One region of the Bacillus haimaensis genome, then DNA from elsewhere that is predicted to be linked to it. Evidence: riboswitches for the same ligand, from Rfam matches in the RefSeq annotation. Region 1 holds a riboswitch; the other holds the start of a gene.
What was found. A riboswitch is a leader RNA that binds a small molecule or an ion and turns the genes downstream of it on or off. The one in region 1 is predicted to bind cyclic di-GMP.

Region 1 (4,427 bases):
CGTGTCGAGGTTATTCCATTAAAAGGGACTCTCTTTGCGGAAAAATATTATGGAGATCTTGGGGCAAGAGCAACATCTGATATCGATCTGCTAATAAAAGTACAGGACTTGACTGAAGCAGTTCAAATTGTGAAATCTTTAGGATTCTCCATGGACCATGTGCAAATAAAAAACCATTTTCACATCAGTTTATGTAAGGATATACCTGGATCTTCCATTCCCTTGACTGTTGAGTTGCACTGGGACCTTCTTTGGAAACGGACGGCAAATTTAAACATCAACGACTTCTGGAATCATGCTCTTGTAACCGGAGGATATCGGTATGTGAAAGAGTTATCAGGCTTTCTTACTTTTTATTTTATATGCCTCCACGGTTGGAGACATAATATGGATTCACCAAAATACTTTTTGGATATAATCCAAGTGGCTGAAGTATTAGGTAGTGAGATGGACTACCACGAACTTTTGACTGTCGCAAAAAAGCATCAAACCTTAAAGAGAATAATCCGTACTTTATCAATCGTTTCTTTTCATTTTCTAAATTTGGATCATTTCATATCACTTCCTAAGAGAAGAACGGCTATGTGGTGGGATGCCCACCCAGTTGTTAAGGATACTCAACCCAATAAAGTGAAAAGTTACTTAGATTTTATTGACTATCAATTTTTCAGTTATGATAAAGTGCATCATACAGTCCGGGAGGTTGTAAACTGGATTGGTTATGGTAGAGAGGGAATATCCCGGACGAAGTAAGGTTATTGGAGAGGTTTTATGAAAAGGGTTAAAAGGAAGAAAATGATTTTATTATTATTTGTATTTCTGATAGTGTTTATAGCTATTGATAATAACCGGATTAAAATTGTACATGAAGAAATTATAGCAGAGACCCTTACAAAGGACCTTGAGGGTTTTACTGTCCTCCAGGTCACAGATCTTCATGAAAAGGAATTCGGACATAATCAAAAAAGGCTGATCAAGAAAATTAATTCTATAGAATATGATGTAATTGTCTTTACAGGAGATATGCTCAACAGCAAGAGCAGTAGTAATTATGCCCCTTATTATAAACTGATTGAAGAAATCAAAAATAAGGAACATGCTCTTTTTGTCCCTGGTAATGCGGATCCGGTTCCCTATCTTATAAAACAAGACGAAATAGTAAAAAACGAGTTTGTCATAGGAATGGAGGAGAGAGGCGTCCAGTTTCTTGAGACTAATTATGCCATTCATCTTGGTGAATCGGTTATCCGGATCGTGGATTTCGAGAGCTCTATTATTAGTGAGAAAAGGATCGAGACATATAGGGATTCAAATGTGAATGGAGATTACTCTCCTTATATTAGATTGCAGCTGGAAAATTACAATGATAATTTGGTGTTGGACGAAGGGGACACGGATCTCTTGATTGCGCTGAATCATTATCCTGTAGTAGATCGCAGGATCGATTTGCTTAATAGTGATCCAAACTATAACATGAGGGAATTTGACTTGCTACTAGCTGGTCATTATCACGGAGGGCAGTTTAGAATCCCTTTTTATGGTGCGTTTTTTGTACCTGAAGCCTATTACGACAGAAATGGACTCTTTCCTCCTCAGGACAGGGTAAAGGGGCTTTGGGAATACAAAGGTATCAAGCAGTATGTCAGTACCGGATTGGGGAGCAGTGATACACTGCCTTTCATGAAATTCAGGCTGTTTAATACACCGGAATTGAATGTTATTACATTTACATCAAAAAAGTAAGTGCCAGGTTGGAGGGCACTTACTTTTTATTATCCTGATTAATTTTCCATTTATTAAATTCCAGGAAATCACGGAATTGATCTTTTGTTACTCCGGAATCCATTGCTTCTCTTACTAATGTCGCCCATTCACGATCAAGGTTTTCTTTTTCATCATTATCATGCAGAAGGGTATTCACCGACACACCTAAAACTGATGACACCTTTTCCAAGAATTGTACTGATGGGTTGGATTGTAAATTTCTTTCAATGGAACTCAGGTAAGACTTTGCTACGCCAGCACGATCTGCCAATTCTGACATAGACATTTTACGTTGTGCTCTATATTTTTTAATTCGTTCACCAATCATGGCTTTCACCTTCCTATCATGCATATTATAGCATATAACGAAGGGATTGTTAGATATTTAGAACAAAAATACGAAATAATTCCTACTATTTAGAGATTTTTATATGAAGAGGTAGTGTTATTATGCAGAAAATCTCTAATCTCATCCGTACTAATACCCATATCAAGGGCATTAGCAATTAGTTCCACCCACTCCTTGTCTAAATTTTCAGTTAAATTAAACACTATCTTCTCCATCCTTTTCCCTCCTAAAATACTTTGGTATTTCAGGCAGCCCAGCCATCCTAATAGTTACACAACTAAATTAGATCTGTTGACTTTGCGTCCTTGTTTTTCAACAAGTTTGCCTTTGACTGTTGTTTTGATATACAACTTTCGTATGATAAACTTTGTCCTTCTTATACTCCAAATTTATTATAAATTAACTTTTTATGGAATGTTGCTGATTGATGTCGAATAGGAAAAATTATTTTACAAAAATTCTTTAAGGAATATGAACTACGATTTTCAATAAAAGAGGGGAGAAAAGGATGATTTTGGATAGTAAAAATACGTAGTTTTAAAGGTAGAAAAGTAATTAAAATCTACTTTTTCTGTCGAAATTGAGAATAAAACAAACATTTTGAATATTTATTTTTGACACACCCTCGAAAAAACATTTTAGGATTCGAATACATTCCGTTTCCGTATAACCGTATAATAATCTCCCTCAAAAGCTATTCCCACACGTTTATGGTAAAATGTTCTTTCTAGACCAATTGTATCTGTTTTTTTAATAACAGTAGCATACTATAGATAGTATACATAGAAAGGATAGGTTTTGAATGAATGTGAAGTTGCCGAAGCCGTTTACTTTTGAGGGCGGCGAACGTGCTGTTTTAATGTTGCATGGATTTACGGGTAATTCTGCGGATGTACGGATGATGGGGCGTTTCCTGGAGAAGCGGGGGTATACGTGTCATGCTCCACAGTATAAGGGTCATGGTGTACCGCCAGAAGAACTAGTAAATACAGGTCCAGAGGATTGGTGGAAGGACGTCATGGAGGCGTATCAATTTCTGAAGGATCGCGGGCATGAAAGTATTGCTGTTGTTGGACTTTCGCTTGGAGGCGTATTTTCTTTGAAATTGGGTTACACTGTTCCTGTCAAGGGTATTGTGCCTATGTGTGCGCCTATGTATATCAAGAGTGAAGAGATCATGTATCGGGGAGTCTTGGAGTACGCAAAAGAATGGAAGAGACGTGAAGGGAAATCCGCTGAGCAAATCGAGCAAGAGATGAAGGAATTTGAAAAAACACCGATGGGCACGTTGAAGGCGTTGCAGGAATTGATTGCGGATGTGCGGAATAATGTGGATATGATCTACTCTCCGACATTAGTGGTACAGGCTCGTCATGACAATATGATCAACACCGACAGTGCTAACATCATCTACAATGAAGTGGAGTCGGATAAAAAGGAAATCAAATGGTACGAGGAATCCGGGCATGTGATTACGCTTGATAAAGAGCGTGATCAGCTGCATGAGGATGTATATGAGTTTTTGGAATCATTGGATTGGTAATACTAATAGTAGAGAAGAAAAGCGAGATTGCTTTTCTGTAAAGGAGGGACATATATATGGAAGAAATAATTCAGCAGCATGTGGATAAGCTTTTGTCCTATATGAAAGAAGAGGCATATAAGCCATTGACGACCCAGGAGCTGGAAGAGGCTTTTGGAATCAAGGATTCCGAGGAATTCAAGAATTTTGTGAAGGCTTTGGTTCATATGGAGGACCAGGGGCTTGTTGTGCGTACGAGAAGTAACCGTTACGGACTTCCGGAGAAGATGAACCTTATTAAGGGTAAGGTGATCGGCCATTCGAAGGGCTTTGCGTTTGTGATGCCTGAGGAAGGGGATATGGATGATGTATTCATTCCGCCTACCGAGTTGAATAATGCGATGCATGGGGATATTGTTCTGGTCCGAATCAATCGGAAAGCAAATGGTGATTCCCGCCAGGAAGGTACCATCATTCGCATTGTCGAGCGTGGAGTAAAGGAAATCGTCGGTACATATACGGAAAGCAAGAACTTCGGCTTTGTGATTGCGGATGATAAAAAGATTGCCAACGACATTTTCATCCCGAAAAGCGCAACGAACGGAGCGGTAGAAGGTCATAAGGTAGTCGTTAAGCTTGTGACGTATCCGGAAGGGCGTTTAAGTGCCGAGGGAGAAGTAATCCGAATCCTTGGCCATAAAAATGATCCGGGTGTGGACATCCTTTCCGTCATTCATAAGCATGGCCTGCCGCAGGAGTTTCCGAAAGAAGCATTGGATCAGGCAAATGCAA
Region 2 (4,427 bases), 260 kb from region 1:
ACACGGCCACTTTGACCATATCTCAGGGGTGGCGGAGGTCAAAGCAGCCAATCCGGAGGTGTTAGTGGTTGCCCAATATGAGCTTGCTCTTAAGCTGATGGGTGAGGGTTACAATGTTTTTCCATTGAACTACGGCGGTACATATCGCGAGGACACCTTCGAAGTGACGATGGTAAATGCGGTCCACACCTCCTCCTTCGGGGAAACCCAAGGGCCTCCTGAACTCGTCGGTCTTCCTTGCGGCTATGTACTAAATGTATACGGAGAAAAGGTCATCTATATTTCCGGAGATACGAATGTGATGGCGGATATGAAAATCATTCAGGACATCTATCAGCCAAAAGTCGCCATCCTAGCTTGCTCCGGCCAGTTTGTGATGGGAGTGCGGGAGGCAGCATATGCACTGAATAACCTGCTGGATGTAGAAAAAGTCATCCCATGCCATACCTTCCCAAAAGTCGAAGAGTCCGCAAACCCCGAAATTATGGCCGGCCTGGTTGAAGGATTCCCAGTCATTCAATTCATGGTGGGGCAGGATCAGGAGCTGAAAAATGCGATGGAAGGAACAGAGGTGGAGGTTTGTGTGATGACTTATGGGGAGACACGAGAAATTTAGAGAAAATAATAAAGTCCACCACCCTTTACTTTATAAGGGGTGGTGGACTTTACTTATATGAACTTTTTTGCAGAGAGACACTGAATCAGTCTCGGGGATTAAGACTAATACTCTCCACCGTCCTTCTTCCCTTTACCATTCCCATTATTGCCTTTATCATTTCCTTTGTGCGCCTCTTTCTCTTCTTCAACAGGATCCGCTTTTTCTTTTTCTGCTTCCTTCGGCTGTTCAGGAGTTTTTTCTTTCTTTTCAGCAGCTTTTTCCTGCCCTTTATTTTTAGCTTCCTCTGCTTTTTGCTTAGCCTTTTCCTTCTGCTGGTTTGCTTGCTCCTTATTCATTTGGGCAACAGCAGGAATTACTGTGCTTGTAGTTTCCTCGGATTCAGAGCCTTCTTCCGTAGCTTCTACAACTTCAGTTTCCTCTACCACTTCAGGTGCTGCCTCTTCCATCTCTTCAACAGCTTCCTGTTCTTCTTCCACTTCTTCAACCGGTTCTATATTCGCTGTGAATTTTTCCTTTTTCTTGTTCAAAACTTCTAACTTTTTTGTAAGCTTTTTAATTGCTTTGGCATCCTCGGCTTCCACTGCTTTTGCCAATGCCTCTTCTACATAGGCCACCTTTTTGGAAACTACGGATTCCTTGATTTGAGCCATCGTGATACCCAGCTCTGCCATCAACGCTTCCAGATCTGTTTCACCATCCTCTACAAGTACTACAATTTCTTCCACAGTTTTACCAGAGATATCAGATAGGGAGATGATTTTAGCGATAACGCCATAGCCGAAACCTTGTTCACGCAAGAATATTACCTGCTCGGTGTCATACCCCATCACAACATTCGCTACAAGATAGGCTTTGTCCTTGATTTTTGTAACTTCCTCTTTTACTTCCTCTTCAAGCTGCTCTTCGATTTCCTCATCGATTTCCGCAGCCTCCTCGAGCTGTTCACTTAATTCTTCTTTTGCTTCATCCTCTATTTCCTCTTCCGTCACCGCTTCGGATACTTTTTCCTGAGCATGCTCCAACAGTGCCAAGTAGTCTTCCACAAGCTCCTGAACGTACTCCTTTTTCTCTTCTTCTGTCATTGCTTCTGCCTCTGCCAGGCGCTCTTTTGCAAAGTCCACCAAAAGCTTCGCCTCTTCTTCAGAGTTGAACGTAAAGGTCAGCTTCAAATCTTCCCAAAGCGTGTCAAAAAAGTAGTTGAACTGATCAGGTGTAGTGCCTGCATCCGTTGTTGTGCTCTCTTCTGTGTTTGCACTAACCGATGACCCCACCGTCAAGGTCAAGGCAAGAGTAGTTGATAAAATAAACTTCTTCATCTATTGTTCCCCCTCAAAGCTATGTATCAATAAAAATCCATAAAAAAACAGCTAAACCAAAGAATAGCTACCTGGCTCTTCGGCAACTGGCTGGCATTTTCACATTACTTAAAAGAAGCCCCTCTAGCTTTGCGTCCCCGCGTTTCCACAGGTTTGCCCTTTCGGATTTATATCGTTACCTTAAGTATAAATATATACAGAATATTATGGTAGATATGATTGCTAGTTTTACGAAAGATAGGCCATTGGTATTATTGGGGTGGGGGGTATATTATAGGGAGGACAAGCTCCATGTCCCACTGAGCCTTGTATCATCTTGCATGACTTCCTATTTCCAGCCGCTCCCTCCTTCAAATTTGCGAAAAAGATGAATCATTCATTATAATAAATGAATGTTATTCTTTGAGGAGATTGACAATGGAAAATTGGCTAACAGACATTATTAATCAATTTGGTTATATGGGCATTATGTTCCTAATCGCATTAGAGAATATATTCCCGCCCATCCCATCTGAAGTGATATTGACCTTCGGAGGGTTTGCCACCACCACTTCCAATCTTAGCATCGGTGGGGTAATTGCGGCTTCCACTGTCGGATCGGTGGGCGGAGCAATTGTGTTATATGTGATCGGTTTACAGGTGGACGTCGAGAGGCTGGAGAAGATTGTAGAACGATGGGGGCATATCCTCAGAATTACTAGAAAAGATATACACAGGGCTGATGCCTGGTTTGATAGATATGGTCCTTGGACGGTGTTTTTGTGCCGTTTTGTTCCGTTGATCCGCAGTTTGATCTCCATCCCAGCTGGTATGTCTAATATGAATTTCGGTTTGTTCCTTCTGTTTACAACGTTGGGAACGCTGATTTGGAATGTTGTCCTTATTAATCTGGGAGCTTCGGTGGGGTCTTCCTGGGATACAATTGTGGAGTATATGGATCTTTATTCGAAATTTGTGTATTTCCTGCTGATAGTACTTTTTATTGCGCTTGTGGTGGTTTATGTGAGGAAGCGAAGAATGCGTAAATGATTTTAGAAAAATAAAATAGAGCTGTCACACAAGTCAATGTGTGACAGCTTTTTTGTTTTGAGGAACCGTGGGACTAGGTACATAGGACATACATAGAACATGGTGTAGGACACGGGACCTGTCCCCATGCCTCACTTTGACAACCGATCAATCGTCTTCGCCAGCAACAGCGTCCGCTCCGGCAATGTCTTGATCTCCAAATACTCGTCCTCACTATGGGCGTTCCCTCCGACTGGGCCGAGGCCGTCAACGGTGGCGACTCCTGTTGCGGAGGTGAAGGATGCGTCAGATCCCCCACCTGTTGCTGTATCGAATACCTGCAGGCCGATCTCTTTGCCGACTTCTTCAATAAGATGCAATAGGGACTGGGTCTGCTTATTCTTCTCCATCGGCGGGCGACTGATGGAGCCTTTGAGGATGATCTGGGTGCCGGACACATCCGTGGTCGCGCAGATTTCCTTTATTTTTTCCTCCAGGTACTTGGCCTGGTGCATTTCCGAGATGCGGATATCCACATGGGCGATTGCGATTGGCGGTATAGTGTTGATGGAAGAACCGCCTTCGATTAGGCCGACGTTGACGCTGATGCCTTTTTCATAGTCGCTTAGCGCGTTGAGTTGGATTACTTTATGGGCAAGCTCTTCGATGGCGCTCCGCCCTTTTTGCGGCTCGATTCCGGAATGAGCCGCTTTTCCTTTTACGATCACGGTATAACTTCCACCGCCGCGTCTCGCTGAAACAAGTGATCCGTCCTTGCGGGCAGGCTCCATAATGAGAGCGTACTCCTTGCCTTGGGATTTTTCCACGATTAACGGTCGCGAAGTCGGGGAGCCCACTTCTTCATCACTGTTCAAGATGATTAGCATGTTTTTGTAGCTCTCGCTTCTGGTCTGCTGCAGGGCTTTGATGGCATATAAAAGCTCAACCTGACTGGACTTCATATCGACCACACCTGGTCCGTAGGCTCTGTCCCCTTCTATTCTGAACGGGCGCTCGGCGGCTGTCCCGAGTGGAAAAACGGTATCCATATGGGCTACCAGAATAATTTTCGGATCGACAGCATCCTTATGCTGAACAATCAGGTTATTACCGTACTTCTCCTCTTCCCTCACCTCAACGGTAAAGCCCAGCTTCTCATATTCCCTTTTCAAAATGGCTCCTACGCGGTCGATTCCTTCCTTCACGTACGTTCCACTATCGATGTTCACCAGTTTCTCTATCAATTGAAGCATCTCTGCTTGGCTCTGCTGTAAATACGTCTCCACTATCTCTACATCTCCTTTGTTTGTAGGGACTATCCCTAGTCACACTGGGACAAGGGACCTGCCCCCCATTCACCCCCGGACCAACGGGTAATGACAAGCAACAAAATGGCCGGGTTTTTCTTGTCTTAAATCAGGTTCTTCTACTTTGCATTTGTCTTGTGCGTACACACACCTCGGATGGAAACGGCAGCCGGCTGG

Region 2: it holds a riboswitch for cyclic di-GMP, as region 1 does, so the genes downstream of both, ABN702_RS22520 (DUF5667 domain-containing protein) here and ABN702_RS00840 (anti-repressor SinI family protein) in region 1, are expected to answer to the same signal.

The regions. Positions count from the first base shown of each region.
Region 1 covers NZ_CP158164.1:175,440-179,866, forward strand. The annotation lists gene ABN702_RS00825 (nucleotidyltransferase family protein) at 1-753, shown strand, start outside; gene ABN702_RS00830 (metallophosphoesterase) at 772-1,743, shown strand; gene ABN702_RS00835 (helix-turn-helix domain-containing protein) at 1,763-2,092, opposite strand; gene ABN702_RS00840 (anti-repressor SinI family protein) at 2,182-2,328, opposite strand; cyclic di-GMP riboswitch class I at 2,358-2,449, opposite strand; gene ABN702_RS00845 (alpha/beta hydrolase) at 2,916-3,656, shown strand; gene rnr (ribonuclease R) at 3,713-4,427, shown strand, end outside.
Region 2 covers NZ_CP158164.1:4,462,372-4,466,798, reverse strand. The annotation lists gene ABN702_RS22525 (metal-dependent hydrolase) at 1-616, shown strand, start outside; gene ABN702_RS22520 (DUF5667 domain-containing protein) at 721-1,935, opposite strand; cyclic di-GMP riboswitch class I at 2,014-2,103, opposite strand; gene ABN702_RS22515 (DedA family protein) at 2,353-2,964, shown strand; gene ABN702_RS22510 (M20 family metallopeptidase) at 3,096-4,229, opposite strand; gene ABN702_RS22505 (ABC transporter ATP-binding protein) at 4,299-4,427, opposite strand, start outside.